Regions from separate parts of the Oikeobacillus pervagus genome, predicted to be linked through region 3. Evidence: riboswitches for the same ligand, from Rfam matches in the RefSeq annotation. Region 3 holds a riboswitch; each other region holds the start of a gene.
What was found. A riboswitch is a leader RNA that binds a small molecule or an ion and turns the genes downstream of it on or off. The one in region 3 is predicted to bind cobalamin.

Region 1 (8,363 bases), on a different contig from region 3:
CATTGAAAAAATAATACCGGTTGGCGTTACAAAACTATGGGTCTGAGAAATCCCATAAGCGGCCGCCATCCTAGTCATCGTATCTTCCGCTCGGTATGTTTCAGCCCCACTTTGCATCATAATCCGACCTGCTAGTAAACAGATATCAATAACCGATTGAATATCTACTTCTTGGTCTTTATCCATTCCTTTTCACCTCATTCTTACACCGAACAATTAATGATAATGGATTTATGTTATAGTATCTTTAATTTTTCTGCAATGAAAATTGAACAAACCAATTAACTGAATATGAATTTGAACTGTGGACCGGCTTGGTAGTACATCTATATTATGTGTTTTCAACGTTTAAACCAAGCTTTAGCCAGCAATTGGACTGCTTCTCGTATTTCATCTTCAGATAAGAGGGCAAAACCGAGTAAAACTGTTTGATTATCAGACTTCCCATATGTGGAAACCGGATAAACTTTAACCCCTAATTGGGCTGCTGTGCAAATTAGTTCATTTTCTGTCATGCCATTATTTGCACGTACTAACACATGCAATCCGGAATCCTGGCCAATGATTTCAATATAGGGGGGGAAATAAGTAGACATGTAAGAAAAGAGCAGATCTCTTTTCTTATTATAAATGACTCGCATCCTGTGAATATGTTTTTCAAAATGTCCTTCTTGCAAAAATCTTTTCAAAATTTCTTGGTCGATACGTGATACCGTTTGTGCATGGAAAAAATCTTTTTGAAACCGTTGTATAAGTGGTTTAGGCAAGACCATATAACTTATCCGTAACGATGGAAGAAATGATTTGGAGAATGTGCTCATATAGATGACTTTATGATTGGAATCCAATCCCTGTAATGCAGGAATGGGCTTTCCTGAATAACGGAATTCGCTATCGTAATCATCTTCAATAATATAGCGGTTGTCTCCTTTTTCAGCCCAATGTAATAACTGCATTCTTCTTGAAATCGGCATGATCATCCCGCAAGGAAATTGGTGGGAAGGTGTAACAAAGACAACATTAGCCTTGCTCTTTTCTAATTCAGATAAGATGATTCCATCTCGATCAAGAGGGATTAATTTCGTGTTTTCCACCCCTTTTTCGAAAATCATTAGCTTTCGATGATATCCAGGGTCTTCAACGGCCCATGTACTATTTTTGAGCAGGAGGACAAGTTGTTTTATTAAGTAGGGAGTACCAGCCCCAAGCACAATTTGACTAGGGGAACATCGAACACCACGGGACTCATAAATATACAAAGCAATGGCCTCTCGAAGATCATATTCCCCTTGTGGATGCCCAAGTAAAAGCAATGACTCGCGTTCGGAACGCCATATGTCACTGGCTAATTTACGATAAGTGGTATATGGGAAAGAACGCGGATCCACTCCCGAATGGGTGAAATCAAACGTAAACTTTTTATCCTCTCTTTTTTCTTCAATTGGCTCAAACGACTTTTTGGGGTTAAAAATCGGTTGTTCCATTTCACATACATAGAAGCCCTTGCGAGGAATGGCTTTGATATATCCTTCCGCGACAAGCTGATCGTATGCTGCTTCAATCGTGTTTTGGCTAATTTGTAAATGATGAGCTAATTTCCTTTTAGAAGGAAGCTTCGTATGGTGAGATAAATTCCCCGTTTTGATTTCATGTTTGATCTCCTCATACAACTGTACATATAGTGGTTTTTTTAAATTAGCATCAAGCTTTGGAGTGAATTGAAACATGTTATCTGACCCCTTTTGTTTATATAAAACTGATCCTTCATATAGTATCAGAAATTCCCTATAATACCTATGTCATTGATTGCTAAATAATGAGTGCAGGGAGGGGCATAGCATGAAAACATCACGTCAACTTGGTCTTGTAATGATTATAACAGGTGCTACATTTTGGGGATTATCTGGTCCTATGATTCAGTGGTTTTTTCAACAGACGAACATGTCATCTAGCGATTTTTTAGTTATTCGGCTGTTACTGGCGGGAATCACGATGTTGGGGTATTTGGCATTTGTAAAAAAACAAAATATATTGGCTATTTGGAAGCATAAATCCCATTCCATCCAACTGGTGCTCTTCTCCATTATCGGTATGTTGGGTGCTCAGTATACTTTTATAGAAGCACTACAATATAGCAATGCGGTAACGGCGACATTATTCCAGTTTCTTGGACCTGTTCTCATTACGATTTATGTTTCAGTACAGGGGAGAAGTTTTCCTTCTAGGAGACAATTTTTAGCCGTCGTGGCCGCTATAGCAGGTACGTATTTTCTTATTACAAATGGTTCGATAGAAAGCATCGTTTTATCGAAACAGGCCATCCTGTTTGGAATATTAACGGCTGTTGGTTTTGCCTTTTATACGATCCAGCCAGCACCACTAATTAAAAAATGGGGAACACTTATAATCGTAGGTTGGGGAATGCTACTAGGAGGCATCGTTTTACTTATATTTAATCATTCCCTCACACCACAATATTTTACTGATACGTTAACCATGTCGACCTTTGCCATGTTACTAGTCATTATCGCAAGTGGAACCCTATCATTTGTTCTATATATAGGAAGTCTAAAGTATTTGACCGCAACCGAAACAGGCATTCTATCCAGTATCGAACCATTCGTAGCGGCCATCGTCTCCGTGATTTGGTTAAAGGAAGTGTTCGGAGCATACCAGCTATTAGGAGGACTGTTTATTATCATAGCCGTCATCTTCCTGACGACTCCTGATAAAAAACTAAAACGCAGAATCGCTATGGAACAGTCATCAGAAGGTTGATAATAGGGAAAAACGTCATCTAGTAGATTAGGGAAGCACATAGTGTTGGAGATTCCTAAAAGAAGTGCAAAAAGATACGGGAAATGAGCATATATGCTTGGAAATAATCAAAAAATCAGAGTACAAGCGCAAATCTAGCAAGGAGTAGTGCAAAAGTCTATGGGAAATGATCAAATTCCCGGGGGAAATATGCAATGGCAAACTAGCGTAGAAACTGAAAAATGAATGGACGATATGAGCTTCATTCTCCGCAATTTTTATAAAATCCTTGTAAAAAGAGAGAGATTCCTTTATAGTTAACATTTGATGATGCAATATTTTGTGTTTATAGAAAATAACACTACTATATATAGTGAATAACCGATAAATACGGTGTCTATTTTTAGACTGAAAAGGGAATCTGGTGAAAATCCAGAGCTGTCCCCGCAACTGTAAGTGCAAACGAAATAAGAACAACCACTGTCATTCTTTGATGGGAAGGTCTTAGAGTAGGAGGAAGCACAAGTCAGGAGACCTGCCGTATTTATAGCGTATGTTCTTCTTCGGGAGTTGGGGAGAAATAACGATGGTAGTCTTGTAGACAAGTTCAATGTCTATTTATTTATCAACGTTAAAAAACCCATTCTTGGAATGGGTTTTTTTATATATATAAAACAAATAGATTGGACGATCGTTCCCTTTCTCGAATCCCAATATGAGTAGTGGAAAAATGGAAGTGGGGATGAGAATGAAAACTGAAATTTCGTCGAATATATCTAGAACGTATCAATCAAAGCTCGTTTTACCGCCGCATACAAATCATATGGGAACAATTTTTGGCGGGACGGTCCTTTCCTATATTGATGAAATAGCAGCGATATGTGCGATGAAACATTCTAAAAAAGTGGTTGTAACAGCTTCTATCGATCAAGTTGACTTTGTGTCTTCTGCAAAGGTTGGGGATATTTTGATATTGGAAGCAGTAGTTGTTTCGACTGGTCGAACGTCAATGGAGGTATTTGTAAAAGTCGAGAGTGAGCATTTAACAACTGGGGAAAGGTTACTAACGACGACTTCGATGCTCACAATGGTAGCCGTTGATGAAAACGGTGTTCCATCTCCGGTACCAAAAGTCATTCCTGAGACAGATAAAGAAAAGGAATTATTTCATGCAGCACAAGAGAGGAAAAAGGAACGAGATAAGAATCATACCGCAGATTGAATGGTAGGAGGAAAATAAAATGACCGATATGACTAAACATACATCAATTGAAGAAATGATAGAAAAAGTAGAGTATTTAATAGCTGAGATGGCTGCTAAATTCCCACATATTCCCCTGGAGGATTTTAGAGAAAAGGTATTAATCTCTTTAAGATCAAGGGAAATTTCATTAGAGGATGATGTCTATAATATTTTAATTTTATCAGCTGTTGAAAGAATTAGTATGAATGAACCTGATTGGACCTATATTGCTTCGTCTGTTTTTATTCGTAGGCTCTATCGACAGGTAGCAAGGGCTAGAGGTTATGATGAAGAAGAAAAATATGGTTCTTTTTATCAATTGATTTCTACACTAACAAAGTTGGGGATTTATAGTGAAAGTTTATTAGAAAAGTATTCATTACAGGAAATATCCTATTTACAATCAGTTCTAAATCCAGATAAAGATCAGCTATTTTCTTATATCGGGATTGTAACGTTAGCCGATCGTTATTTGGCCAAAACGCATGATGGTCAATTATACGAATTGCCACAAGAGCGTTTTATGGTGATAGCAATGACTTTAATGAAAAATGAACCAAAAGAACAGAGATTAACTTTAGTTGAGGAGGCTTATTGGGCCTTATCCAATTTATATATGACCGTGGCCACCCCTACTTTAGCAAATGCCGGAAAAGGTTATGGGCAATTATCTAGTTGCTTTATCGATACGGTGGAAGATGATTTACGTAGTATTTACGATTCGAATACGGATATTTCGACATTAAGTAAAAATGGTGGAGGAATCGGTGTCTATTTGGGGAAAATCCGCAGTAGAGGCAGTGATATTAAAGGGTTTAAAGGAGTGAGTTCAGGGGTTATTCCTTGGATGAAACAATTGAATAACACAGCTGTTTCCGTTGATCAATTGGGGCAAAGACAAGGGGCAATTGCTGTTTATTTAGATGTTTGGCATAAGGATATTTTCGCCTTTTTAGATACGAGACTTAACAATGGGGATGAGCGGCAGCGTACACATGATTTATTCACAGGTGTATGTATTCCTGACCTTTTCATGAAGCATGTTGAACAGCGGGAAGATTGGTATTTATTCGATCCTCATGAAGTTAGAAGGGTATTAGGATATTCATTAGAAGATTTTTATGATGAGGAGGAAAATGGTGAGTTTACACAAAGATATTGGAAGTGTGTTCATCATCCCCTATTATCAAAAAAACGAGTTCCAGCCATTGAAATTTTTAAATCTATCATGATTTCCCAATTGGAAACAGGGACACCTTATATGTTTTATCGAGACACAGTGAATCGTGAAAACCCAAATAAACATAAAGGAATCATATACTGCAGTAACTTATGTACAGAAATTACCCAAAATATGAGTCCAACCGTCATGGAAGAAGAAAAAGTTGTAGATGGAAAGATTGTAACCTATAAAATACCTGGGGACTTTGTCGTCTGTAATCTTTCCTCGATCTCATTGGCGAGAAGTGTGAGAGACAATGTTTTGGAACGGCTGATCTCCATTCAAGTGCGCATGCTTGATAATGTAATTGATATTAATACAATTCCGGTCTTGCAAGCACAAATAACGAATCAAAAATACCGATCAATTGGATTGGGGACATTTGGATGGCATCATTTATTGGCTCTTCAAGGGATTAAATGGGAAAGTGAAGAAGCTGTTGAATATTGTGATCGACTTTATGAAGAGATTGCTTATTATACGATACGTGCAAGTGTAAAATTAGCGAAAGAAAAAGGAAAATACCCTCACTTTGAAGGTTCAGAATGGCAGAATGGGAGATATTTCAACCGTAAAGGGTATATTTCTCCAAAATGGCAGGAATTGAAGAATGAAGTCCAAGAGCATGGGATACGAAATGGTTACTTAATGGCGATCGCCCCAAACTCAACAACATCGATTATAGCCGGTTCTACCGCAAGTATCGATCCTATTTTTAGAAAAGAATATTCAGAGGAAAAGAAAAATTACAAAATTCCCGTCACTGCACCCGATTTATCAGCAAAAACGACTTGGTATTATAAAAATGCTTATGAAATTGACCAACATTGGTCTATTCAACAAAACGCAAAACGTCAACGGCATATAGACCAAGCGATTTCCTTTAATTTTTACGTAACCCATGATATTAAAGCGAGTGCATTACTAATTTTACATATGGATGCCTGGAAATCTGGGTTGAAAACAACGTATTATGTCCGATCAACATCAAGCAGTTTTATAGAAGAATGTGAAAGTTGTGAAAGCTAAAGAGAGGGAGAAGGAAATGACTATAATTGAAAAACGTTTACTAATGGACCCAACTGCGCCCAATTGTTCTACTGGAATTATAAATGGACAATCTTCCAATGTTTTAAACTGGGATGATGTTCGGTTTTCTTGGGCCTATCCAAAGTATAAAAGAATGCTGTCTAATTTTTGGACCCCGTTCGAAATCAATATGTCACAGGATATTAAACAATTTCCAATGTTGACAGAAAAGGAGCAAGATACATTTTTAAAGGTAATCGGATTACTTGCCTTATTAGATAGTATTCAAACTGATTTTGCAGGAAAAGTGGCCGATTATATAACAGATTCAAGCCTAAACGCTCTCATGATTATTCTCGCTCAACAGGAAGTAATTCATAATCATTCATACAGCTATGTTTTATCCAGTATTGTACCCAAGAAAATACAAGATGAGGTATTTGATTACTGGAGAAATGAACCTATTTTGAGAAAGAGAAATGATTTTGTTACGAATGGTTATATCGATTTTGCGAATAAGCCGACAATTGAAAACTTTTTGAAGGCGATCATTTATGATGTAATTTTAGAAGGGTTGTTTTTCTATTCTGGATTTGCCTTTTTCTACAATTTAGCTCGGAATCAAAAAATGATTGCGACAAGTACTATGATTAATTATATTAATCGAGATGAACAAATTCATGTTGGGTTATTTGAAAAAATTTTTAAAGAAACATTGAAGGAACACCCTGAATATTGGACGGACGAGCTGAAAGTATTTGGCCAAGAGACTTTCCGTACTGCTGCACAGTTAGAAATTGAATGGGGTCAGGAGATTATCGGGAATGAAATCGCAGGGATTGTTATGCAAGAGTTGGATGCTTATGTAAAATTCATGGCGAACAAAAGAGCAGAACAATTGGGATTCCAAGCTCCGTTTGAAGGTTATCGGACGAACCCGTTACGTTGGATCATTGCGTATCAAGAGGTGGATTTAGGAAAGACAGATTTCTTTGAGCAAAAATCGCGCCAATATACAAAGACATCAGACATAAACGGTTTTGATGACCTATAAGTATTGAAAAGCCTGTGGGGGTTACTCTCATAGGTTATTTCTATACATAAATTTAATATAGAGCTCCTCAAAAATCTGATATAGTGAAATGGATGAGAGTGGATTGTGGGGTGTTATGATTGTTTCATTTGAAAAAGGTAAGATACAAGGAAATCCTTCAGATTGATGAGATGAAAATACCTAGTAATCGAGTGACGTGTGTTGTTGGGGAAAGTGGTTCGGGGAAATCTACTTTATTAAAATTATTAAATAAAATGTTGATTCCGGATAAGGGTGAAATCCTATTCCAAAATCAACATTTAGATGAAAGGGATGCGGTTGAGCATCGGAGAGAAGTCATCATGGTAGCACAAACTCCACTTATTTTTTCCGGTAGTATAGAAGAAAATTTACAAAAAGGCAAATGGTTTTCTGATCAAGTGGAGGCGACAGAAGAAGAGTTGAAGCATTCTCTACAAGTAGTCCATCTACATAAATCCCTTGATGAAAATGTGAAAGATTTATCAGGTGGGGAAAAACAAAGGGTAGCGCTAGCGAGAGCATTATTAATCAATCCTAAAGTATATCTGCTGGATGAGCCGACTTCAGCATTGGATGAGGAAACGGAGATCAAAGTGTTATCCAATATCATTCAAGAGGTCAAAAAGAGGAGTGGGACAGTCATAATGGTGACACATTCGAAGACTGCATGGGAGACCTTTGGAGAGCATATCATTCATATCGGAAAGAGGTAGAAGATGGGAAACGGAATGATTGATATTGAATTATGGAGATTAATTGCTGCCTATGTTTTTATTGTCTTTCTTATTATCATTGTAAAATGGAGAGGTATTGCTAGGGAAAAGCTTATATACATTGCAACATTAAGAATGACGGTTCAGCTTGTAATGGCGGGGTATATATTAACGATTATTCTTAAATATCCTCATCCTTTATTGACCATTGTGATCGTCATCTTAATGGAGGTTTTTGCTATAAGGACGATTTATAAGCAAATGGGGGAACCGTTTTCAAATGAATTAAAGAAAATGATTGCCTATGCGATGGCTAGCGGAACA
Region 2 (8,363 bases), on a different contig from region 3:
ACTCCCGCATGAGGCGAGTAGTAAGATAAGAGCAATCAGAATAAAAAATACGTTTTTTTTCATATTCATTCGATCCTTTCTTAACGATCATTCCATTAGATATTTGAAACTTGTTGAAAATTCCGACTTTAGGCATCCTCTTCTGCATGATAGAAAAGATGGATTTTCTTTGTCACGGGATGAGTTCCGATTTCAACATGTACATTGAACACTTCTTTTAACAGCTCCTTTGTTAGGACTTGTTTTGGGGTTCCAGAGGCTACAATCTCACCTTGGTTGAGTACATATAATCGGTCACAATAACATGCCGCAAGATTTAAGTCATGTAAAGCTGCCACACAGGTGACTTGTAATTCTCTAATTAATTCCAATACCTGTAACTGATGGTGAATATCTAAATGGTTGGTTGGCTCGTCCAAAATCATAACCTTCGCTCCTTGAGCAATTGCCCTAGCAATCATCACGCGCTGCTTTTCGCCCCCTGATAATTGGGTAAACCGTTTATCGATATATTCGCTCATATTCACCTGGCTCAAAGCATTCCGAACGATGTGCTCATCCTCGACCGTATCGGGTTGAAGAAATTTCTTATGTGGAGTACGCCCCATCAGAATGATTTCAAAAACATTAAAATCAAAGGCAACACTGGACTCCTGACTCACAACGGAAAGCTGTTTGGCGATTTCTTTCGTGTTTATATCCGTAATGGACCGTCCGTCAAGTTGTATCACCCCTCCATCAGGTTTTAATACACGATACATATTTTTTAAAAGCGTCGATTTTCCACTTCCATTTGGGCCAATGATTCCCACCAATTCCCCATGATGAATAGTTAAAGACACTTGATTGATTATTTTTTTATCAAAAATAGTATAACTTACGTCTTCTACCGAAATTTCCATCCATTATGACCTCCTTAAAAAGAATATGAATTTCTACGTAAAAGCCATATAAAGAAAGGTCCTCCACATACTGCTGTAATAATTCCAATCGGCATCTCTTCAGGAGCAATGATAATTCTTGCACAAATATCTGCCAGTAATAAAAAGCTGGCACCTGCTAAAGCACTGAGTGGCAATACTCTTCGATGATCAGATCCGACTAATAAACGAACAATATGAGGGATGACTAATCCGATAAATCCAATCGCACCACTTACGGCAACGAGTACCCCTGTTAATAGTGAGGTGATGACAATCAGTTTTTTCCGAAAAGAGGTTAAATTTACTCCTAATGTAACCGCTGTCTCATCCCCCATAAGAAGAAGATTCAAAGAGCGGAATTGACTCCAAAGATATAAAAAAGCAATCGTCACAATCAAAGCTGGGATGAATAAATATTCCCAACGGGCTCCTGCGAGACTTCCCATCATCCAAAACATCACATCACGAATTCCTTCTGCTCGAGGTGACGAGATGACAATAAAATTCGTAATAGCTGACAGTATCATCGAAATCGCAACACCGGCGAGCAATAGTCGGACGGTCGATATTCTTCCATTAATTTGTGAAAAAAAGAAAACAAATATGGTAGATAAAAGTGCCCCTAAAAAGGCCGCAAACGATATCGCATATTGACCTAAAAATGAAAATACACCTAAGACAATCACCAATGTTGCTCCTACAGAAGCACCTGATGATACCCCTAATATGTATGGATCAGCCAATGAATTTCTAACAACTGCCTGCACCGCAGTACCGATGATTCCAAGTCCTGCCCCGACAATCACACCTAGAATCACTCTCGGAAAGCGTATGTCCCAAATTATCGTTGCCTCTGTCGATTGGATACTTTCATGGAAGAATGGGAGTTTAGAAAAAACTACTTTCCAAACAGTAAAAGGATGGATGGAAACCGGACCTACCATCACACCGATCGTCATCAATAATAATAATAGAACGATAGATAGGATGATAAACATATAGAAATGTCTAGGTTGTTTTTGAATCTCCAGAAAAATCTCTCCTTTTTAAACTATTTTTCTAAACAAAAAAACACCCATCAGTAAGTAGATGAGTGTAGAACGAGAACTTCATTATGAGAATTTGAACGTTTCCACGTCCTATCTTTTCACCTCCCGAAAAAGATAGTACTATATTGTCTTCAAGGCAAGTCTCCTGACTCATGCATCATCCTAGTTTAAGCCCTTCCCATATCATTTGAGATATAGTGGATATGCTTATTTCGTCTGCATTAACAGTTGCGGGAACAGTTCTGGATTTCCACCAGATTCCTTATCAAGTCCAAAAAAGGACACCTTGAATCCCCTATCATATTAAGTTAACATATTGAGTATATCGATAGTTTTATCATATTGCAATGATGAATAAAGAAAATACCTTATAGATCTACCTTTTACTTGTTTCTACGAATTTCCTCACGTTCTTTATATCCTTTGTCACGTACTTCTTCACGTAATTCGTACCCACGATTTCTAAGTTCTTCGCGGTATTTATATCCTGAATCTCGTGCATACTCACGTACGGTATATCCCCTTTTACGAATGAACTCACGAATTTCATAATGAACAGTACTATCTAAGTCTAAATTTTGTTTCAAATCGTTTGTGAATGCAAGTAATTCATTTTGTTCTTCTGTAGCAAGATTGACCATTTCATTTTGCTTTGTATATAACTCATTCACTCTTGTATTTTGTGAATCATAATATTTATTCACATTTTCAGTTTGCCATGAATGCCATTCATTCAACAGTTCACTCTTTTTTTTATTAAAATAATCTGCAAAAGCCTGTTTTGAATTTACATCCACATACTCGCCTTTTCCAGCATCTGCTACGAGTTTTAATGCTTTTTGCCCGGCATGATCAACGTCAAACCCGATGATGTTAATCACGGCTTTAATATCTGATTGGTTGAGTTCCTTTGCAGCTTGGACTGGGTCACCACCACATGTTTCAATCCCATCACTCACAATATAAATAATATTTTCGACATTTTCCCCTATTTGATTATGTAAATCTTCTTTTGCAGCCGAAATAGATGCTGCTAGTGGAGTCCATCCAGCAGGTTTAAATGTATCAAGTGCTTTAGAAAAAGTTTCCTGATCATATGTCGATAAGGGGTAAACCACTTCTGTACTAGAGCAAGAAGCGGCTTTATCCTCCTCTTTTCCAGTACCTTTATGTCCATAAACACGAAGAGAGACATGAACATTTTCCGGAAGATCAGTAACAAATTGCAGCACCGCATCTTTAGCAAGCTTCATTTTTTGTTCACCTGAAATCTCAGCAGCCATACTTCCACTAGCATCAAATAAAATTTGTACATTGATTTTTTTAGCTTTAGGATCTGTTTGGAGGTCTACTTTTTCGTCTGGAGTCTCACTAATCTCTTCAAAAGAAGTGTCAAAATTATTGAAAAATTGGGCATAATCACGATAGTCTTCAGCTGCTAAAGCCAAAAGCCTCCCATAATATTCTTCAGCTTTTTTTCCTTTAGGAAATGTTGTAATGGCTTTTTTTATTTTTTCCTCCTTCTTTGAAGCCCCCCTATACTTACCTGGCTCTGTTTTCAGCATATCTTCAATATTTAGGCTAGTATATTTTTCATAATCCAATTCTTGCTTTTCAACTTCCTGTTTGTCTGTCACCTTATTTTCTTTTGCTGGCTGCTTTGTTGTTTCATTAGAACAACCTACGATGATCAACATTACTAAAATTAAGGAAAATGCTTTTCTTATTATCCCCATCGATTCTCCCCATCCTTTCACAGTCAACTAATTATCAAATTAACGATAAATGATTCAGTTGTCTATAGGGTGAAAGCTTTGTTTCTTGGTTTTAAATGGCGAATAACTAGTAAAATATTACTATATACGAAGTCGATAGTGATTGATTATAACCAGATAAAGATTATTTATATTGGTGAATAATGTTGTAGCACAACTCCTGAATTTATTCGTAAACCTAGCGTCAAACATAAGAAATGGGTGAATATCGCGTCTCTGCTGACTTTTTTCTATTTTGTAAGGGAAAATCTATTAATAACCTTAAATTCATTTGATATATTGACAGAATGTTAAGATCGTTTAAATATCTTAGAGCCTACGTTAAGGGTTTGTAAAAAATGGAAAAGACTCCTTGTATGGACGCAAAAATATAGTATGATAACTATGTACTTTTTTTACGCAACATATAAGGAGGCGTTGGAGATGAAAAGTTTAAAGCAAAAGTTATTGGTAATGTGTACAGCTTTCATGCTAGTAGGGGTCGCCGCTGGTTGTAACAAAGAGGATACGGAAAAAGAAGAAGACCAACAAGTAGAGGATCAAACAGAAAATGAAAACACAGAAAACGAAGATACAGAAAATGAAGATACAGAATCTGAAGGCACAGAAGAGGAACAATAAAATATATTCTAGGGAAACATGGGGATGATCCTTGTGTTTCCTTTATTTTTTCTTTAAGAAACTAGTTTAATGTTATCAACAATGGGATTTTGCAAGCATGTCTCTGAAACAAATAAAGGGCAAATATGCGCCCAAACGAACACTTGTTTTCTTGTTTTTATAATGGGGCTACGGCATATTTTGCAATTTGCACTCCTTTTCATTCTGTTCACTGATTTCAGATTCTTTTCCATAGTAAGTTTGTAAAAGTAGATTAGCAGTAAATGTATTCGTTGTGATGACATCGGCCCCCGCATGCAAATAGCGGGTATGAATTTCTTCTACGATTTCAGGGTTTGATATATTCAATGATGGGGCTGAAAAAGGCTTTTTATAAGGGAGATCTAAACTCTTCCATAATTCAGTCCCCATCGCCCCATCTATGATGACGATTTCTTTCGAAAGTGTATTGGTAAAAATCATGGGATCCACACCTCTTTCGCTGTCATATTGGTTCTATTGAAGCAAACGTTAGGATCCGTTTGTGAAAAATATCCCTCATGAGCAAGCTGTCATCTTATTCTTTTCATTGGCTTTTTCAATCGTTAATTTAATCGAACTCCAGGATCTTTTCGAAAATAAAGCGGGGATTTCTTTATCACGGGCTTGCTCTTTTATTGCCTTTGCTAAATTATGGTTGATAAAATCCGTTAAGATTAACACCGCATCGGTATGTTTTCCAATCGTTTTTTCTGTCATTTTTGTCTTTCTACCACTAATATGAGAAACATTATGTATGCCGATCTCTCTTAACCTTGTTGTAATTGTTTCTACACGGTCTCCGCCAACTATTAATAAAGATGTATCATATGCTCCTCCTAATTTTTAATTGAAATTCATTCTCATTTATATAATAATACAAATGAGAATGAATTTCAATATCAAATTTTCAAAAATAAAAACCGAGGAAATTCCTCGGCTCTTCCATCGATATAATTGGTTATTCTTCTATTTCCAAGACGACTGGACAATGATCACTTCCTAATACTTCCGAATGAATAGCTGCTGCCTTCAAACGGTCTTTCATTCGTTTTGAAACAAGAAAATAATCAATCCGCCACCCAATATTTCGTTCTCTTACTTTATTCATATAGGACCACCAGGAGTAGGCCCCTTCTCTTTCTGGGTAAAAATAGCGAAATGTATCAATAAATCCCGCATCTAATAGGTTTGACATTTTTCCCCTTTCTTCGTCTGTAAAACCTGAGTTCCCCCGATTCGTTCGAGAATTCTTTAAGTCGATTTCTTGATGAGCAACGTTTAGATCTCCACAATAAATTACTGGTTTCTTTGCATCCAATTCGACTAAATACCGATGGACTCTCTCCTCCCATGTGAGTCGATAAGGGAGTCTTGCCAAATCTCTCTGAGAATTCGGAGTATATACATTTACTAGAAAAAAGGTATCAAACTCTAAGGTAATGCCCCTTCCTTCTGGTTCTGATTCTCCTGAAGCAAACCCGTATGAAATCGCTAATGGTCGTTTCTTCGTAAATACGGCTGTACCGGAGTACCCTTTTTTCTCGGCATAATTCCAGTATTGCACATATCCCTCCAATGATAAATCAATTTGCCCCGCTTGTAATTTTGTCTCCTGTACACAAAAAATATCAGCATCCACCTCGTGGAAATAATCTAAAAAACCTTTTCGAACACACGCCCTTAGCCCGTTCACATTCCAGGATACTAGTTTCATCTATTATTCATTTCCTTTCACTTACTTTCAAAAAGATCTCACCCTATATTATAAGGGATAAACAATGAATGGTGGCAGGTCCTGTTTCTATTTCATGATAACTAGATGAATATAATCATGGTATGATAGACAAAAGCCAACATAGTGAAGAGGGAAGTACGATGAAAAAGAAGAAACAAAATCAGCAAATTCTACTAGAAAGCTTTGATGAATTGGGAGAATGGTTTGGAAGAGACATAAAAAAACCGTTCGTACTCCTAAAAGGAAATCAAAAAAAGATCACTGAAAATGATAAAATTTATTATGATCATGAAAAAGATGAGGTAGATAGGAAAAGGTATTACCGTTCAGTAAAAGAACAAGGTGAAAATGGTGCACATTTATTTTCCATTTACCATAACTTGATTAAAAAAACTCATAAATGGCACCTACCCTATTTTATTAGCAAAGATCATTATTTATATACTTGGGTCGATTTACAGCCAGATGGGAGTGTAAAAAGTATTTATTCTGGAGAACGGAAAAATCCAAAAGTGTTAATTGCTGAAGATATTGAAACGATTCAGAAAAGATATGCTGAATTTCAAAGAATGTTAGATCATATGAAACATTCATCCTTTAACTTAAATAAAAAAATGAAACATATTGACGTTCAATATAAATACAATACAGAACATGTCGTTCCTCAATCTTGGTTTAGTGCTAGGGAACCAATGAAAGGAGACTTGCATCATTTATTTATGTGTCAACCGGAATGTAATGCAGCTAGATCCAATTTCCCTTATGCCGATTTTAATTATTATCAACCAGAATCCCCGAAAGAAAAAATCCAAAATCGCTGTGGCGTCGCTTCAGAAGGTCGGTTTGAACCAGAGTACGGAAAAGGAACAGTCGCAAGAGCGATGCTATATTTCTTTCTTCGCTATCCACGGGCAATAAAAAAGACATTCCGACGACAAGTGGATCTAGAACTACTAATTCGGTGGCATATGGAGTTCGACATTACGATCTATGAAAAACACCGGAACCGTGCGATTTATCGGATCCAAGGAAATCGCAACCCTTTTATTGATGACCCTGAATTAGCGACAAAAATAAAATTTTAAATATCACGGGGCGACTTTTTCATCATGGCAATTAACTTCGATCATGATGTTAGCACGATCGATTTCAAACTTGCTCCCCCACTAACAAGTATCAAATCCCATTGTCAAAGTGCAAATCCTTGGTGCATAATATAAGGGAAACTTTTTTAATATTCGAAAAGGAAGGGAATTACATGAGCGTACATAAAGCCATTACAGAACATTCTAACAAACAACATAAAATCGTAAGAAGATTCGTTGAACTTGACGGACTTCGTGAAACATATATCGAAGAAGCGGTTTTATTATGTAAAAACGGAAATCCGTTCGAAACTGAAAAAATCAATGAAGTCACAAACGAAATCAATCAATTAGCAAGAAAAGGAATTGTTCCTACTAGAAAAAATGTGACAGTGGAAATGGTTCAAGAATATGTAACTAGACTGACAGCAACTAAATAAAATGAAACTTTATCCCCCACTGAATGCTAATTAAACTTATCGGACCTTTAGGGAGCAGTGATCCCCCACCTATCTTCTTTTTTCCAAATCATTTTGAGGTGGAGGTTTTACGGATAAATTCAACAAAAAATCTATCCATGTTTGGATAGATTTTTTATTGTTAATAGCATTGAAAGGATTCGATTCTTCTTAAATCAACCCCAAAATACACCCATGTGAACTACCCGTCAATGAATTGACTGAGCTTCTCGCTTCATCGGGCGGTCTATCGACCTGCCCTCCACGAAGGTTCATTCCGAACCTTGCAATGGTTTCAAATGAGTGGGTCTTTCCCACATGACAGGCATTATTTTACGTGGTGACTGTTCTTTCTTCACCACAACCCCATATAATGCAGTTTTCAAAGAACACTCGTTCTTGTAAGTAGTATATCATGTTTTGTCTTGCCATCCCACAAGGGGATTTCGACAAAAGCGTACTCTCATCTCTACTCTAAAGAGGTAGAGGATTCCCGTCCGCAATCCTAAATAAACATCCTCTTATTGAACCTGGATCAACTGCAAACACTTGTGCAGATGATTGCTGAGGGGTAAAAGATGGTGGTGGACTTGTCGGAGCCCCCGCCTGACCACCTGGACCCATTTGATTTCCTTGACCTTGGGAAGGAACATTAGGAAAAAAAGGGAATGGAAATTGACGGTCATCATACATATA
Region 3 (8,363 bases):
TCGCCTGACCAAATAAGATCTTCCCCTGAATAAGGCTCCAAGGAGAAAGTGAAAAGAATTGAAATAATACTTGTTAAAATGAATAATAATGGTAGACTTAAAAGCTTCAAATAAAGCAAAATATGTATGTCCATAACGATTATGATGATCATACTCATGATAAAGAAAATGAGCAAGGATAATCCTACATCTCTTAGGGTGACAGTCGTAAGTAGACACCCAATTGCGAAGATAAATTTCTCAATTGGGTGTATAGTTGAAAGTCTTTGTTGATTTGCTATTGTATCGATAATCATCTTAATGTTTCTTTCTTATTTCCATTCTTTTTCCCTTTGGACAGTCCGAAAAAATATCCAATAAAGCCAGCCCCTAGCGCAGCTTGTAAGGCAAATAATAAACTTTCCACTTCTCCACCAGGTAATTCCCAAACATTTGAAAACCAAGGTTCATATTTGGGATTAATAGATTCGATTGCATCGACAGCTTTTCCATCCGTTCCCGCAAACTCTGATGAAGTATTATAAGCAAGAGGAACAATAATAAATAATAAAATAACAAATAAAAGAAAGAGATTTTTCTTCATAGATTATTTCGCCTCCTTCATTTGCACATTTAAAGTGGATAGTTCTTCACGATTATATTTTGCTAGAAAGTTTAATACCATAACAGTTAGCAAACCTTCGACAATGGACAAAGGAATTTGCGTGATAGCAAAAATGCTAGCAAATTTCATAAAAGAACCTATGATTCCATTTACAGAGTCTGGAAATGCAAGCGCCAATTGAAACGATGTTGCAACATATGTAGCTAGGTTTGCTAAGGCAGCTGCTAAAAAGATCGATACATTATGATGAACATTCATCTTTTTCGATGCTTTGTATACTCCGTAGGCAACGAAAGGTCCAAGTACAGCCATTGAGAAGGCATTCGCCCCTAATGTAGTAATGCCACCATGAGCTAGTAACAATGACTGAAATAAAAGGACAACAAATCCAACGACACTCATGATCATAGGTCCGAATAAGATCGTCCCAAACCCTAATCCAGTTGGATGGGAACTACTCCCTGTAACAGACGGGATTTTCAATGCCGATAACACAAAAGCGAAGGCAGTGGATAGACCTAAAACCATTTTCATTTCAGGGGAATTTCGAAATAATTTCCTTAATTGAAGGATTCCGATGAATAAAAAGGGTAGAAAAGCGATCCACCAAATAATGACCCATTTGATTGGGAGAAAACCTTCAGCAATATGCATGGCATGGGTGCTCGAAAAAGAATTCACCCAAAAATAAGACGCTAACATTAAAATACTACAAAACCAAAAAAAGCTTTTCCTCATGAAAATTCTCCTCTTCTCAAAATATTCTCCTATCTTTCTCTTGAAAAATAGATATACATATAGAAAAGTAAATCACATGAAATATTGTGGAAAATAAAAAAGCATTCATAACTTACGGTTAAGAATGCATGAAGAATACATGTCATGCGATTTCCCCTATATCCCGTAGGTACATCGAGAGTGGAAAACAGGCAGGTCTCCTGACTTATCTTCTTTGTGAATTGCGCCTTCCCATTGAATACAAAAGTGGCCTATTGCAAAACACTCCAAATTACAGTGGCGGGAACCGTGCTGGAATTTCACCAGCTTCCCTTTTAAGCAAATAGAGGGGGGTTCCCTATTTGCACCTATTTTCGAAAAAATATGAAATTAATTTAAAGTATAGGGAATTTGTGACAGTTTGTCTACAATTTTTTTGAAAATGTCAGAAAAGAGAGATTAAAAAAACTTCTTGTCAATTATTGAATAATTTGTTAACTTTGAATACATAGTTATAAATATTGTGATATAAAAAATATCAAACGACAATTACATAAGATGATTTAAAGTGCCAATTAGGATATTGGATAATAGGGAAATCGGTTAAAATCCGATGCAGCCCCCGCTACTGTAAGTGTGGACAAGCTTGTCAAAACCACTAGGTAACGACTAGGAAGGGACAAGGGAGGAAGAAGCATAAGCCAGGAGACCTGCTTTAAGTCGCGTTTTATTCTTCGGTGGGAGGAATAGGTGTGTGGCATAAAGCTATTGTTCATTTGCATACAAATCCTTATCTTCCAGAAGATAGGGGTTTTTTTGTTGGAATTATTTTTATATTGAAAATGGGAGGGGCAAGAATGACGACATGGAATTTACAAGATATGCAAAAGCATGTTCTGATTTGTAACGGTTCTAGTTGCATGAGAAAGGGAGGAGAGGAAGTCACCCAAGCCATTAGAAAGGAAATTACAACAAGAGAACTAGACCGCTATATTCATACAAGCCGGACTCGGTGTAATGGTAGATGTAAAGATGCCTGTGTTGTCATTGTGTATCCAGATGCTGTGTGGTACGAAGGGATCGATGTTGATTCTGCGAAAGAATTGGTGCACTCCCATCTAGAAAACAATCAAATATTGAAATCGAAGGTTATATATGAGCGGACGCAAACGGGAATGAGTTTAAAAAACAATCGCGTCAAAGGAATTGAGAAAGAAAAGCAAGAAGCGAAAAAGGAGGAAGTTTTGTGACCGGGAAATTATTAATCGTAGGATTTGGTCCAGGAAGTGTTAAACATTTTACAGAGCGTGCAAAAGAAGCTATTGCAGAAAGTGATTGCATTATTGGTTATAAAACATACGTAGAGCTCGTCACAGATTTAATTACAGACCAAGAAATTATTAGTACAGGAATGTCGGAGGAAGTCAGCCGTGCTCAAGCTGCCGTCAAACTAGCCGAAGAAGGAAAGAAAGTGGCGGTCATATCTAGTGGGGATGCGGGTGTCTATGGGATGGCTGGTCTCGTATATGAGGTATTAATTGAAAAAGGGTGGAAAGAAGCAGAAGGTGTAAAAGTAGAGGTGATTCCAGGAATTTCAGCGATTAACTCCTGTGCTTCTCTTTTAGGCGCACCTGTTATGCATGATTCTTGTACAATCAGCTTAAGTGATCATTTAACACCATGGAGTATCATAGAAAAACGAATTGAAGCTGCAGCAGCAGCCGATTTCGTCATCGCTTTATATAATCCGAAAAGTGGAAAAAGAACAAGACAAATCGTGGAAGCACAACGGATTCTATTAAAATATCGGGATCCTAAGACACCCGTAGGATTAGTAAAAAGCGCATACAGGGACCGTGAACATATTATGATCACGACATTAGAAGAGATGTTAACTTATGAAATCGGGATGTTAACAACCGTCGTCATCGGTAATTCTACAACCTTTTTATATGACGGGAAAATCATCACACCAAGGGGATACCAGCGTAAATACACGCTAAACTCTACGAAACAAAAACTTAGACCACATGAACGTTTGAAAAGGGAAAATGAACCTTGGGCGCTTCATGGAGGAAAAGAAGAGGAATCGTCCTCTCTAAAATTTGCCGAAGAAGCTGCCAAAATAGTAGGAATGAAAGATACTCCTGAAGAATCAATGATTCCTTTTCAAAAAATTGAACAAATTTTTGAACTGGCAGTGAGCCCAGGGGTTGCGAATAAGCAATTTACTGCACAGCAAATGTTAACATTAGCAAAAATCATTGGAGATAAAGGCTCGATGGAATATACCCCACATCATTACATCATAGTAAGGGTACCGACAGATCAACCTGAATTGATTGTCTCCAAACTAAAAGAAACCGGATTGCTCGTAAATCCAATTGGGGATGTCCTTACGATTAAGGCTTGTGATTTTTGCGATGGGGAGAAAAAGGACGGAATTCCATTAGCAGAAGAACTATATGAACGTTTTTCTGGAATGGACATGCCAAAGGAAACAAAGATCGGCATTAACGGCTGTGGAATGGCTTGTTACCAAGCAGTTCAAGAAGATATTGGGCTCGTGTTTCGAAAAGGAAAATTTGATCTATTTATCGGTGCAAAAACCGTCGGCAGAACCGCACATAGTGGTCAATTGATTGCCGAAGGGGTGGAGCCAAACGAAGCCCTCTCAATCGTTACCGGGATCATTAAAGAATATAAAGAAAAAGGTCATCCGAATGAGAGCTTTTTTAAATTCTTCAAACGGGTAAAAAATGTCCATGGTTTTCAGTATAAAGATATTACTCCTGTGTTGGATTTAGAACCACTTGGTTGTGGCGAATAAAGTTTTCAAAATGGTGTTGTTAGAAATTTGGGAACCGAATTTTACGGTTGTAGACCGCAAGAACGGGATAAACGTTTAGGAGGAATTTTCATGAAAGCTGTTTTATTTGTTGGGCACGGAAGCCGGGATCATGAAGGTAACGAGCAAATTAGAATATTTATTCGCAAGCTCCAACCACAAATTGACGAAAATATTTTAGTAGAGACTTGCTTTTTAGAATTTGAGAAGCCAACCGTTTCAGACGGACTAAAAGCATGTGTTTCTAAAGGAGCGACATCTGTAGCCGTCATTCCGATTATGTTATTGCCTGCGGGTCATTCAAAGATTCACATCCCATTCGAATTGGATGAAGCGAAAAAAAAATATCCTCATGTTTCTTTTACTTACGGAAGGCCAATCGGGGTACATGAATTAACAATAGACATTTGCAAATCCCGCCTACAAGAAATTGGCGAACCTGTTGAAGCAGTACAAGAGGAGGCAGCCGTTATACTATTAGGTCGAGGTGGTAGTGATCCAGATGCCAATAGTGACTTATATAAAATCTCCAGACTGTTATGGGAAAGATTGAATTATCCGTTAGTTGAACCTGCTTTTATGGGGGTTACGACTCCACTGATCGATGAAACTGTTGAACGGTGTATCAAACTAGGTGCAAAGAAAATTACCATCTTACCCTATTTCTTGTTTACGGGCATTTTGATTAAAAGACTGGAAAAAATGGTAGAAGACTATCAATCTACTTATCCTCATATCCAGTTCCAACTGGCAGGATATTTTGGTTTCCATGAAAAATTACAACAAATTTTATTAGATCGGATGAATGAAGCGCTACAAGGTCAGGTGGTTATGAATTGTGATACTTGTCAATATCGACTAGGTTTAGTTGACCACATTGATCATCACCATCATCACGACCATGACCATGATGATGATCACCATCATGATCATCATCATGAGGAGGTGACGAATAAGTGATTTTATTTTTGGCAGGGACAAGTGATGCACGAAGCTTAGCCGTCCAAATAAAAGAATCAGGCTTGAAACTTTTAGCAACCGTTGTAACAGACAATGCTCGAGTGGAACTTGAAAAAGTGGGTATTGACACAATGGTCGGTCGTTTGAACAGTGATGAAATGACCGACCTTATTGAAAGTGAAAAGATCGAAGCCATAGTGGATGCAAGTCATCCATTTGCAGAAGAGGCATCAAAAAATGCGATTCTTGCGGCGAAAAATGCTAATATTCCGTACATTCGCTATGAAAGACCCGTGATTGAACAAGAATATGAAAAAATCATTAAGGCTTCTAGTTATGAAGAAGCGGCGGAAATAGCGGCAAAAAAACAAGGAGTCATCTTTTTAGCGACGGGCAGTAAAACATTGCAAATTTTTAGTGAAATATTACTTTCTTGTCCAAACACTCGCATGATTGCCCGCATGTTACCAAGAAAGGACAATATGGAAAAATGCGAACAATTAGGAATTCCGCAAAAAAATATCGTGGCGATTCAGGGGCCATTTACAAAAGAATTTGACCAAGCCCTTTATCGACAATATGGGGTGACTTTACTCATTACGAAAGACAGTGGAAAAGAAGGATCTGTCAATGAAAAGGTAGCAGCTGCTAGAGAATTAGATATTGAAACGATTTTGATCACTCGCCCTAAAATCGAGTATGAAAATAAATGCACTACTTTTAAAGAGGTGCTAGAACAGCTCCCACTAGTATTAAGTAAATAAGAATATAAGTTTTCCACTGGTGTTCAGGGGCAAACTTTGTGACCGTCAGACCAAGTTCATAAAAATAATGAAAAGAAGGAGAAATTGAAATGGAATTTTTAACGGATTTTAAACCAGAAACAGTTCAACCTCAGGAAATTGAGGGACGCAGCTTTCAAATGATTGATGAAGAAGTTGGAGAGCATTCGTATTCACCTGAGCAATATAAAGTCGTACAACGTGTTATTCATGCATCAGCCGACTTTGAATTAGGAAAAAGTTTAGTATTCCATCCAAAAGCGATTGAGGCAGGAATAGAAGCTATTCGTAATGGAAAAAAGGTTGTAGCGGATGTGCAAATGGTTCAAGTAGGAATTAGTAAGCCTCGTATCGAGAAATTTGGATGTGATGTGAAGGTTTACATATCAGATAAAGATGTAATGGAAGAAGCGAAAAGACTGAATACAACAAGAGCGATCATTTCCATGAGAAAGGCTATGAAAGAAGCAGATGGTGGAATTTATGCAATTGGAAATGCCCCAACGGCCCTTTTAGAACTCATTCGTCTTGTTAAAGAAGGGGAAGCAAAACCAGGGCTGATCATTGGAATGCCCGTTGGCTTTGTTTCAGCAGCAGAATCGAAAGAAGAATTAGCAAAATTAGATATTCCTTTCATTACAAATATCGGCCGTAAAGGCGGTAGTACGGTTACAGTTGCAGCATTAAATGCCATCTCATTATTAGCTAATAAAGGGTAATTAAAATGGAAAAAACAAAAAAAGGTCAATCCATGCGGGAAGGGTTCACAACGGGCTCCTGTGCCACAGCGGCAACAAAGGCTGCATTGATCACATTATTAACGAAAGAAGAACCAGCTGAAGTGACCATCTATTTACCCGCAAGAAGATTCGCAACTTTTACAATCGAAAATATATCCTACCAAAATGATGCTGTAACTGTTGGAATTATTAAAGATGCTGGTGATGACCCCGATGCGACCCATGGCGCCCTCATTCAGTCGACTGTTTCATTTAATAATGAAGCCAATATTATGCTGGATGGTGGGGTCGGTGTGGGAAGAGTGACGAAACCGGGATTACCCGTATCAATCGGGGAAGCCGCGATTAACCCTGTCCCAAGAAAAATGATTTTAGGAGTTGTAGAAGAGGTTTTAAACGAATTCAATAAGAATACTCAAGGAGTAAATGTTGTCATCTCTGTGCCCGCAGGTGAGGAGATTGCCAAAAAAACCTTAAATGGAAGATTAGGAATCATTGGTGGGATTTCAATTTTAGGAACGAGAGGGATTGTCGTTCCTTTTTCTACTGCTGCCTTCAAAGCAAGTATCGTGCAAGCTATAAAAGTGGCTAGAGCGGTGAATTGTGATCATGTTGTGATTACTACGGGTGGCCGAAGTGAAAAGTTTGCCATGAAGGAATATGAAGGCTTACCCGAAGAGGCCTTTATCGAAATGGGCGATTTTGTAGGCTTTACATTAAAAATGTGTAAAAAGCTTGGGGTCAAACGAATATCGATGGTTGGAATGATGGGGAAATTTTCGAAGATTGCCCAAGGAGTGATGATGGTGCATTCCAAAAGTGCACCTGTACGGATCGACTTTTTAGCGGAAGTAGCAAAGGAATCCGGGGCCACTCCTGAATTAATTGAAGAAATCCATGAGGCAACGACCGCCTCATATGTTGGGGATCTAATGCTTCAAAACGATCTGCCTTTATTTTTCCAAACGTTATGTGGATATTGCTGTCAGCATGCTCTTGAAGAAATGGGGGGCGGGTTGATCGTAGAAACGAGTATTTATACGTTAAAAGGTCAGTTTTTAGGAAAGGCGTGTTCTTTAGGTGAATAAAGTAAAAGTAATTGGGATTGGTGATAATGGGCTAGCAAGTCTACTCCCCATGTATATCGAATGGATCGAAAAAAGTGAAATATTAGTTGGCGGTGAAAGACAACTCTCCTTCTTTCCTAATTATAAGGGGGAGAAGCGAGTGTTAAAGGGAGGACTCCGCTCTCTAATTGATCAATTAAAAGAGGAACAAAGGGAAACCGTGATTCTAGCCTCTGGTGATCCGCTTTTCTATGGGATTGGGGGATATGTTGCTAAAAAGATGGAAGTTGACATCTATCCGAATATGAGTTCTGTACAATTGGCATTTGCCAGATTAGGAGAGTCATGGCAAGATGCATATTTTACGAGTGTACATGGAAGAAGCATGGCGGGTCTGGCACAAAAAATAGATGGCAAAAAGAAAATTGCGATTTTAACAGATGAAGAGAATCATCCAGCCAAAATTGCACGTTATTTACTTGATTTTCATTTTGCAGATGAATACGAAATGTTCGTCGCTGAAAATTTAGGAGGAGAAAAGGAACGCTGTAAACTCTATTCATTACAAGAGGTAACAGATTTGACCTTTTCTTCATTAAATATTGTGATTTTAAGGAAAGTGAAAGAGGGCAAGATGTGGGGGCT
Region 4 (8,363 bases), on a different contig from region 3:
TCATTGCCGACCAGCCCAGTATCACTGCCATCTTCATCTATTAATCTATCCCCAAGCATTTGGAATCCCCCGCAAATCCCCACAACCGAGCCACCTCTCTTGGAAAAATCAATAATCTTCTCTGCTAGTCCTGTCTCTTTTAGAAAGGACAAATCGTGGAATGTGCTTTTTGTCCCAGGGATGATAACGGCATCAGGTTGTCCAAACTCGGATACGTCCGATACCCAATATACCGACACATCCTCTTCATATAAAAAGGCTTCCAAATCACTGAAGTTTGAAATGTAAGGGAGCTTCATGACAGCAATTTCAACGTCGTTCTTCTCCCCTTTTTTAAATCGCTCAGTAAGAGATAAAGAATCTTCACCTTCCACCATATGATTCGGCAAATAAGGAAGGACGCCAAGAACAGGGATCCCTGTATAATCTTCTAACCACTTCTTTCCATCCTCAAATAAAGCTGCATCCCCACGAAATTTATTAATGATTAGTCCCTTTACGCGGTTACGTTCGCTTTCTGTAAAAAGCTGTAAAGTACCTACAATGCTTGCAAAGACGCCACCACGATCAATATCTGCTACTAAAATAACCGGAACATCGGCTAGTTCCGCTACTTTCATATTGACAAGTTCCCGATCTTTTAAATTTATTTCCGCAGAACTTCCTGCTCCTTCGATGACCACACAATCATAGACGTTCTCAAGCTTTAAAAGGGCCCCTTGAATGGCTTTCAACCCTTTCTCATAAAACTCCTTGCGATAGTCCATTCCCGATAAGGACTCCACCCTTTCTCCGAATAATACAATTTCTGAACGACCATTTCCCGTCGGTTTTAAAAGAATGGGATTCATGAGCACATCTGCTTCAACATTCGCTGCTTCCGCTTGCAATCCTTGAGCTCGTCCAATTTCTTTGCCATCGGCTGTTACATAAGAGTTATTTGACATATTTTGAGATTTAAAAGGAACAACTTTATAGCCATCTTGGTAGAATAACCGGCATAAAGCCGTTGCAATTAAACTTTTTCCCACATCTGAGGCTGTACCTTGTATCATAATCCCTTTCATTTACTGCCCACCTCCTTTTTCATAGCTATCCAGATTCCATTTTCTACCGAATAGGCTTGACTTGCGTTCTTGACAATCCATTGATGAAGCTTTCCTAATGTTTTAGCATAATAAAAATTAAGAGAAGAGATGGTCATATCCTCATGGGCTAATTCATTGGAGACAATGATGAGCTCAGCACAAGTTTCAGTGATTTTAGAAATCCCTGAAGTTATTTTATTGAACAACTCATGGTGAAAGTCTGGTTCTTCCCATTTCTCTTCGTTCTCTTCGTCTAAAAACCATTCATTCGTCAACCATGTCGTTAAACAATCAAGGACAATCGTATCCTTTTTGGAAAAATTATGAGCGATGGTATCAATATTTATAGGTTGTTCCCAAGTTATCCAAGGAATTTCAGCTGTTTTTCGTTGGATTTGATGTAACTGAACACGTCTCGCCATTTCCTCATCGATTACTTGGCCACATGCGATGTAATGTAATTTTCCCTGCTTTTTCTTTGCCCGTAATTGGGCATATTTTTCAGCGAATGTGCTTTTTCCACTTCGAACTCCACCGGTAACGAAAATCAAGGTTGATTTCTCCATTGTCGCAATGCCTCCAGTAGTATGGCGTTCTCCTCTTTCTTCTTAATGGCAACCCGTAACCAACGACCTTCAAGGCTAGGAAAATTATAAGTATGTCTTAAGACAATCCCTTTTTGTAATAAAAATTCCAGTAATGGCTTTTGATCTTGTAATCTCGGATCCTTCAGTAAATAAAAATTCACTTTCGATGGGGAATACTCGTACTGATATAAGTTTAAAAATTCAAATATTTCATTACGGTTTTCGTGTATTTTTTTTCTCGTCATTTGAACAAATGGATCATCTAACAGCCCCGTTTCGGCCGCTAGCATTGCCAGTGCATTCACACTCCAATGTGGTTTAAATTTTGCTAGCTGTTTAATGATTGCTTCACTGGCTAGCATATAACCTATGCGAAGCCCTGCCACCGCATACATTTTCGTTAACGATCGAAGAAGGATGATATTCGATTCATTCGTTACATACTTTGAATAAGATGTTGTATCATCTGCAAAGTCGTAAAATGCTTCGTCGATAATTAATGTACACGCATGGGCATGACATTGATCAATCAGTTGGATGATATCCTTTCTTTCAAACACCACTCCAGTAGGATTATTCGGTGTACAAAGAAAAACAGCATCATAGGCTTTGAGTAAAGGTCCGATCTCTTGAAGAGGTAATGACCAATCTCCCTCTGTTAAACCAAAATAATCAATTTGACAATCATAGGCACGACATGCTTGCTCATACTCATAAAAAGCGGGTTGAATGATTAAAACTTTTTTGCCACGGAGCCACTGGCCTATGATCTGAATGAGTTCAGCTGCCCCATTCCCTATTAATATTTGATTCTCGGAAACTCCCACTTTCCTAGAAATCAGGTGATGTAATTTTGTTACATTCGGATCAGGATAATCCGTGATAGCTTGAAACCAACTTGGCCATTTTTCCTTTATTATCGCTGGTGGCCCGAATGGATTCGTATTCACACTGAAATCAATGATTCGATCAGGTGTCTTTACCCCGCTTGCATGATATAAATATGTTGGGTTAGAGCCATGTGTTGGCCATTTCAATGAGAATCCCCCCTAAGATCCATAAAGTAATCAAAAATAAAATCGTAGTCCGTCCCATTATTTGAACGGTTAATTGAATATGCTGAGCTGTTTGTTTAAAAATGGGATCCCCCATTTTCGCCCGATGTGAAACGATACCTCGATATGTATTCGTTCCTCCAAGTTGAATTCCCAACATGGCGGCAACCGGTGCTTCACACCAGCCACTATTCGGACTCGGATGTTGCTTAGCATCGCGCAAAACGATTTGCCATACTTTTTTTCGGGAAAAAGTGACAGGTTTCTTCGTCCAAATCATCATTAGTGAAGTCATTCGGCTTGGAATCCAATTGACAACATCATCCCATTTGGCAGATGCCCATCCGAAATCAGAAAATCGTTCATTTTTATATCCAACCATTGAATCACATGTGTTAATTGCTCGATACACCATCGCGAGTGTCCCGCCCCCTATGAAGGCCCAGAAAAGTGGAGCGGTAATGCCGTCACTCGTATTTTCTGCCACGGTTTCAACTGTTCCTCGAGTGATTTCATCTTCATCAAGTTGATCCGTATCACGGCCGACGATATAGGAGAGCTTTAATCTTGCTTCTTCAAAATCTTTCTGAATGAGTGGGTCATACACTTGGATGGCTGCCTGTTTCAAACTCTTTCTAGCGATGGTTGTGGAAATGATGATTGCCTCTATAATAATTCCAACTAGCGTATGTATTTGATAACTCATGAAGATGAGTAAAAAGCTGATTCCACCTACAATGAGCAAGATAGAAATGAGCATCGCCACGCCCTTTGCTTTCCGATTCTTCCCTTTGTTCCACCTTTTTTCAAAGAATGAAATGAGGGATCCAATCCACCGAACAGGATGTGGCCAATTGGGTGGGTCCCCAATGATACTATCGATACAGAAAGCTAAGGTGATCGCGATTAAATGCTGAAATATCATCGCCTTTCACCTCGATTTTTTTCTAAAGCTTGGATTGTACATTCATACACTCCTTGTCCAATCACTTGGCCAAGTTCTGTACTCGTTCCGCTATAAGGGAAATGAACTCCCCTTTGAGATGCAGCAATTAACACGCTATCTGTTGACGTTCCTGTCGCAAGCGTCTTCGTTACAGGGTCTTTCACCTTTTTAGAAAAGAGTGCTTTCGTTTTCGCCTCTGTAGCTGTCATTATCGCTTGAACAAAGGCTTCATCTGCTAAATGAGCGTTCACAATCACCCACGTATTAATCGTTCCGGGATTATTGTTCGTCATCCGTCGACAAGGGAATGATGCATCTACCGCATTCCCTACACCAGCTGTCACGACAATAAAGACAGAAAAATCTTCTTTTTCGATTAGTTGGAATGCTACATCCTTTAAGTGAACAGCTGTCATCATGCCAACCGTTTCATTTAAATCCAACCCGTTATTAAGTAAATATTGACCCATTTCTTCTTTATGATTTTCATAATGATAGTCTTTATCCACATGACGGTTCACAAACGTTCGATGCCATCCCCAGCCTGAACCAATGACCCCAGCGGATAATGTTCTCATTGGGATAGGCGATTCGAAACGGATCATCTCCGCAGATTGTGAAAGCCATGCTTCATTTAACTTAATTTTAGCCATTTCCTCCTGTAATTGTTCTGGAAGGATACTCATTTGTGGCTTTGGAATTTGCGGATGTGATTGTTTTTTCACATTCGTATTGTAAACTGAATTAATTCGATGTTCTTTTAAAATTTCACTCGGATGGCCTAGCTTATTCACTTTCCCCTTCTCCAATAGCAATAATTGATCACAATATAACCCTGCTAAATTAAGATCATGGAATATCGATATAACCGTTAACCCACATTCCTTTGCCATTTTTTTTAATAAATCCAATAAATCCTTTTGATAGGAAAGATCTAAATGATTCGTTGGTTCATCTAGCAAAAGAATTTCTGGTTGCTGGGCTAAACTTTGAGCTAAATAGACCCGTTGTTTCTCCCCACCTGAGAGCTCGTGTAAAGAATGTTTTTGGAATTTAGCCACACCTGTTTGGGCCATTACTCGTTGGACGATTGCTTCATCATCCTCTGACCATGTGCGAAATAGTCCTTTTTGATGGGCGTATCTTCCAAGTGCTACCGTCTCCTTCACAGTATAAGAAAATTCTTGCGATAAAATTTGTGGAAGAACAGCGACTACTTGAGCTAATTCCTTTGCAGTGTACTGTTTCAATGACTTTTCCTTTATCTTGACGCTTCCTTGTTGAGATGAAAGGATTCCGCTTAACATTTTTAATAGGGTGGTTTTTCCGCTCCCATTTGGCCCTAAAATGCCGAAAAGTTCCCCCTGCCGAACGGAAAATGATACTTGCTGAACGATGGGTGTTCCATGATATCCACCTGAAAGGTTATTTACTTCGATCATGCTGTTCCTCTTCCTTTCGAATGCTTTCTTATTAAAATAAGGGCAAAAACAGGTGCACCAATTAAAGCGGTGATGACACCGATCGGAAGCTGTGACGGGGAAATAATCGTACGTGAAATTAAGTCGGTTAAAATTAAAAATCCTGCTCCAATCATCATTGATAATGGAAGTAAATGACGATGATCAGGTCCCCAAATGATTCTCACAAAATGAGGGATGACTAAGCCAACAAAACCAATCGTCCCAGATACAGCAACTGCTGCCCCTGTTAAAATTGAACCAGAAATAAGAATCAGCATTTTTTTCCGTTGCACATTCACACCAAGATGTTGTGCTTTTTCCTCCCCAAAGGATAGAGCATTTAATTCCCGAGTGCATGACATTAGTAATAATGAACCAATAATAAAGAAAGGAAAAATAATTTGAATATAATCCCATCCCCTCATCGATACACTCCCTAAAAGCCAGCCGATAATTTGTCTAAGTTCTTCCCCCGTCAAAGCAATCATCAGGGAAATGAAAGCTCCAAGAAAAGAACTGAAAATAATCCCCGTTAAAATGATCGTTTCTACTTTCATCGACCGTTCAATTTTTTGGGCGAACATAACAACAATGAAAATCGTTGCAATTGATGTAAGAATACTTATGATCGGCAAGGTGTAATTTCCGACGAGCGGTAAGGTAATATGAAAGAACAACGTCATAACCGCCCCAACAGACGCCCCAGATGAGACCCCTAATGTGTAGGGATCGGCTAATGGGTTACGAAGCAATCCTTGAAAGGCAGCTCCCGCAATTGCTAAAGAAGCACCCACTATTCCTGCAAGAATTACCCGTGGTAAGCGGATATCCCATACGATATTATTGAACATCCCATCTACATTTCCAATTGATGTATGGAATAAATGGTGGGAAATTAATAAAAGAATATCTCCAAAAGGAACAGAAACGGTTCCGATGGAGATACCTACTAACATCGATAAAATTAAGAAGGTAAAGGAGAAAACATAAGCCAATCCTTTATTCAGCAAAAACATCTGGATAGATTGCTTTGGCAAGTTCCTCTACTCCTTCTATTAGTCTAGGGCCAGTACGATTGACTAAATCTGCGTGCACTTCAAATACTTGTTTATTTTTTATTGCCTTCATATCTTCCCAACCTTTACGGCTTAGGATCTTTTCTATTGGATTTTTAGTGTAAAAGCCGTGAGTTGCCACGATGACATCAGGATCCATTTCTATAATCGCTTCTTGGTTTAGTTGTGGCCAACCTTCTTGCTCTACAACATTTTCTGCATGAATAATGTCAAGCATTTCTTGCATAAATGTATTTTTTCCAGCGGCATAAATTTCAGGAGCTGGTGATATTTCGATCATGACTCTTTTCTTTTCATCATCCTTAATTTCTGTAGCCTTTTCCTTGATCTTCTCAAGGTCAGCTTTCATATCATCGATTAATGTATCCGCTTCTTTTACTTTCCCTGTAGCTTTTCCAATCATTTCAATGGATTCATATACTTCATCAAAATTTTTCGCATCGTTGACGACTAGGACTTGAATTCCAGCCTCTTCCATTTGCTTAAATCCTTCTTTGGAATTATGGGCATTTGAATTATGAGCCAAGACTAAATCTGGTTTTAAGGCCACAATTTTTTCAAGATTGATTTCAAGTCCGCCCACTTTTTCAATATCTTTCACTTGTTCAGGATATGTATCATTATCTGTGACCCCAACAATTTCTTTATCTAATCCTAAACTAAAAGCAATCTCCGTATTACTTGGGATCAATGGAATAATCCGCTTCGGCTGCTTTTCTATTTCGAGGACTTTTCCTGTTGCATCTTTAACCTTTACAGGAAAGGTTGATGTAGCTTGTTCATCGACTTGCTTATTTTCTTTCGGCTCAGGCTTTGCTTGATCTGTTCCACAAGCAGCTAATAAACCTGTGACCAAAAAAACTGAAAAAAGTAATGATAATAACTTTTTCATTGGTGTATTCCATCTCCTTTTGTTTATATCATGTGAGACTCTTTTCAAACTACATTTACGAAAACAGTCCTATATAAAAATAACACCTCTACGTATAAACGATAAAGGTGTTGTGAACAGCATAAAAAAACGACTACATCACACCCACCTATCCACGTAAGCCTATCGGTGTTCGAATTTAGGCAGGTCTCCTGACTTATGATCAACACAAACCACTCCTTCCCGTATCTCTTCATACAGTGGATCTTGCAGTTTGCTCCCATTTACAGTGGCGGGACCGTGTTGGATTTACACCAACTTCCCTTTTTAAGCTTTATGAGCACCTAATCCGTTCATCATATGAAATTTTCATTCGTTCGACCATATTGGACATTGAAAGATCTTTCTTTTTTCATTATACATGAAAATAAAACATGCACCATCCTTTTTCGCTAAAAAAGGATGGGTGCTTCCTATTCATTCTATTTTCCCTCAAAATGTGATTTATATTACAATTCCGTCCTCCAAAAAAGGTTATAATAGAAATAATTATTCTATTTGGGAGGGGTGTAGGATGACTCAACCACTACAAACTTTATATGATGAGATCGGCGCAGATATGATCGATCAGTTAGTGAAAGCCTTTTATCCAAAAGTATATGCAGATCCAGATTTAAGTCCGATATTTGAAGGGGATATGGGGGAAATCATGAGAAAACAGCGGCTTTTCTTAACCCAGTTCACAGGCGGTCCACCTCTTTATAGCCAGGAATTTGGCCCCCCAGCTATGAGACAGCGACATCTCCCTTTTGAAATTACCTCAAAGCGCGCGGAATGCTGGCTTCGCTGTATGAAAGAAGCTTTCAAAGAAGTAGGCTTAGATCAACAGCCAGCAGGAATTTTCTTCTATGAGCGACTAAAACAAGTGGCTGCCATTATGGTAAATTCAGAATAACAAAAGCGCAAGCGCCTGCTCATCGTCATACGGATTTCGCAAGTTTTCGACTGAGATAAAGGAAACACAGCTAGGTCGTTCACGAGCTGATGTTGACTTATCGGAGGGAGAAAACGGAGGAATTCGCTTGACGATAGGCGCTGAAGCTAGACGGCAACAAATGCAAAAGCGCCTTGTTCATCGTCGTACGAATTTTGCAGTTTTCGACTGAGATAAAGGAAACACGGCGAGGCATCCCACGAGCCGATGTTGACTTATCGGAGGGAGGAAACGTAGAAATTCGCTAGACGATAGGCGCTGGAGCTAGACGGCAACAAATGCA

Region 1: another riboswitch for cobalamin. It lies ahead of J2S13_RS12365 (acyl-CoA thioesterase); the one in region 3 lies ahead of J2S13_RS03065 ((2Fe-2S) ferredoxin domain-containing protein).
Region 2: another riboswitch for cobalamin. It lies ahead of J2S13_RS01830 (FecCD family ABC transporter permease); the one in region 3 lies ahead of J2S13_RS03065 ((2Fe-2S) ferredoxin domain-containing protein).
Region 4: another riboswitch for cobalamin. It lies ahead of J2S13_RS14190 (ABC transporter substrate-binding protein); the one in region 3 lies ahead of J2S13_RS03065 ((2Fe-2S) ferredoxin domain-containing protein).

The regions. Positions count from the first base shown of each region.
Region 1 is NZ_JAUSUC010000035.1:7,208-15,570, reverse strand. Features, by position in the region: gene J2S13_RS12380 (threonine/serine exporter family protein) at 1-186, opposite strand, end outside; gene pdxR (MocR-like pyridoxine biosynthesis transcription factor PdxR) at 342-1,727, opposite strand; gene J2S13_RS12370 (DMT family transporter) at 1,840-2,778, shown strand; cobalamin riboswitch at 3,132-3,314, shown strand; gene J2S13_RS12365 (acyl-CoA thioesterase) at 3,506-3,979, shown strand; gene J2S13_RS12360 (ribonucleoside-diphosphate reductase subunit alpha) at 3,999-6,251, shown strand; gene J2S13_RS12355 (ribonucleotide-diphosphate reductase subunit beta) at 6,268-7,305, shown strand; gene J2S13_RS12350 (ABC transporter ATP-binding protein) at 7,425-8,039, shown strand; gene J2S13_RS12345 (ABC transporter permease) at 8,043-8,363, shown strand, end outside.
Region 2 is NZ_JAUSUC010000003.1:13,946-22,308, reverse strand. Features, by position in the region: gene J2S13_RS01840 (ABC transporter substrate-binding protein) at 1-63, opposite strand, end outside; gene J2S13_RS01835 (heme ABC transporter ATP-binding protein) at 129-902, opposite strand; gene J2S13_RS01830 (FecCD family ABC transporter permease) at 917-1,921, opposite strand; cobalamin riboswitch at 2,091-2,276, opposite strand; gene J2S13_RS01825 (vWA domain-containing protein) at 2,356-3,708, opposite strand; gene J2S13_RS01820 (hypothetical protein) at 4,171-4,368, shown strand; gene J2S13_RS01815 (homocysteine S-methyltransferase family protein) at 4,537-4,830, opposite strand; gene J2S13_RS01810 (DUF2325 domain-containing protein) at 4,906-5,199, opposite strand; gene J2S13_RS01805 (exodeoxyribonuclease III) at 5,348-6,103, opposite strand; gene J2S13_RS01800 (endonuclease I family protein) at 6,265-7,209, shown strand; gene J2S13_RS01795 (YpbS family protein) at 7,383-7,649, shown strand; partial or broken gene J2S13_RS01790 (collagen-like protein) at 8,172-8,363, opposite strand, start outside.
Region 3 is NZ_JAUSUC010000005.1:19,947-28,309, reverse strand. Features, by position in the region: gene cbiQ (cobalt ECF transporter T component CbiQ) at 1-296, opposite strand, end outside; gene J2S13_RS03075 (energy-coupling factor ABC transporter substrate-binding protein) at 293-583, opposite strand; gene J2S13_RS03070 (energy-coupling factor ABC transporter permease) at 587-1,342, opposite strand; cobalamin riboswitch at 1,516-1,708, opposite strand; cobalamin riboswitch at 1,871-2,053, shown strand; gene J2S13_RS03065 ((2Fe-2S) ferredoxin domain-containing protein) at 2,179-2,571, shown strand; gene cobJ (precorrin-3B C(17)-methyltransferase) at 2,568-4,151, shown strand; gene J2S13_RS03055 (sirohydrochlorin chelatase) at 4,242-5,129, shown strand; gene cobK (precorrin-6A reductase) at 5,126-5,893, shown strand; gene J2S13_RS03045 (precorrin-8X methylmutase) at 5,983-6,630, shown strand; gene J2S13_RS03040 (cobalt-precorrin-5B (C(1))-methyltransferase) at 6,636-7,739, shown strand; gene cbiE (precorrin-6y C5,15-methyltransferase (decarboxylating) subunit CbiE) at 7,732-8,363, shown strand, end outside.
Region 4 is NZ_JAUSUC010000048.1:11,280-19,642, forward strand. Features, by position in the region: gene J2S13_RS14160 (cobyric acid synthase) at 1-1,067, opposite strand, end outside; gene J2S13_RS14165 (bifunctional adenosylcobinamide kinase/adenosylcobinamide-phosphate guanylyltransferase) at 1,064-1,654, opposite strand; gene cobD (threonine-phosphate decarboxylase CobD) at 1,636-2,712, opposite strand; gene cbiB (adenosylcobinamide-phosphate synthase CbiB) at 2,687-3,655, opposite strand; gene J2S13_RS14180 (adenosylcobinamide amidohydrolase) at 3,652-5,118, opposite strand; gene J2S13_RS14185 (FecCD family ABC transporter permease) at 5,115-6,176, opposite strand; gene J2S13_RS14190 (ABC transporter substrate-binding protein) at 6,139-7,107, opposite strand; cobalamin riboswitch at 7,272-7,448, opposite strand; gene J2S13_RS14195 (globin domain-containing protein) at 7,661-8,041, shown strand.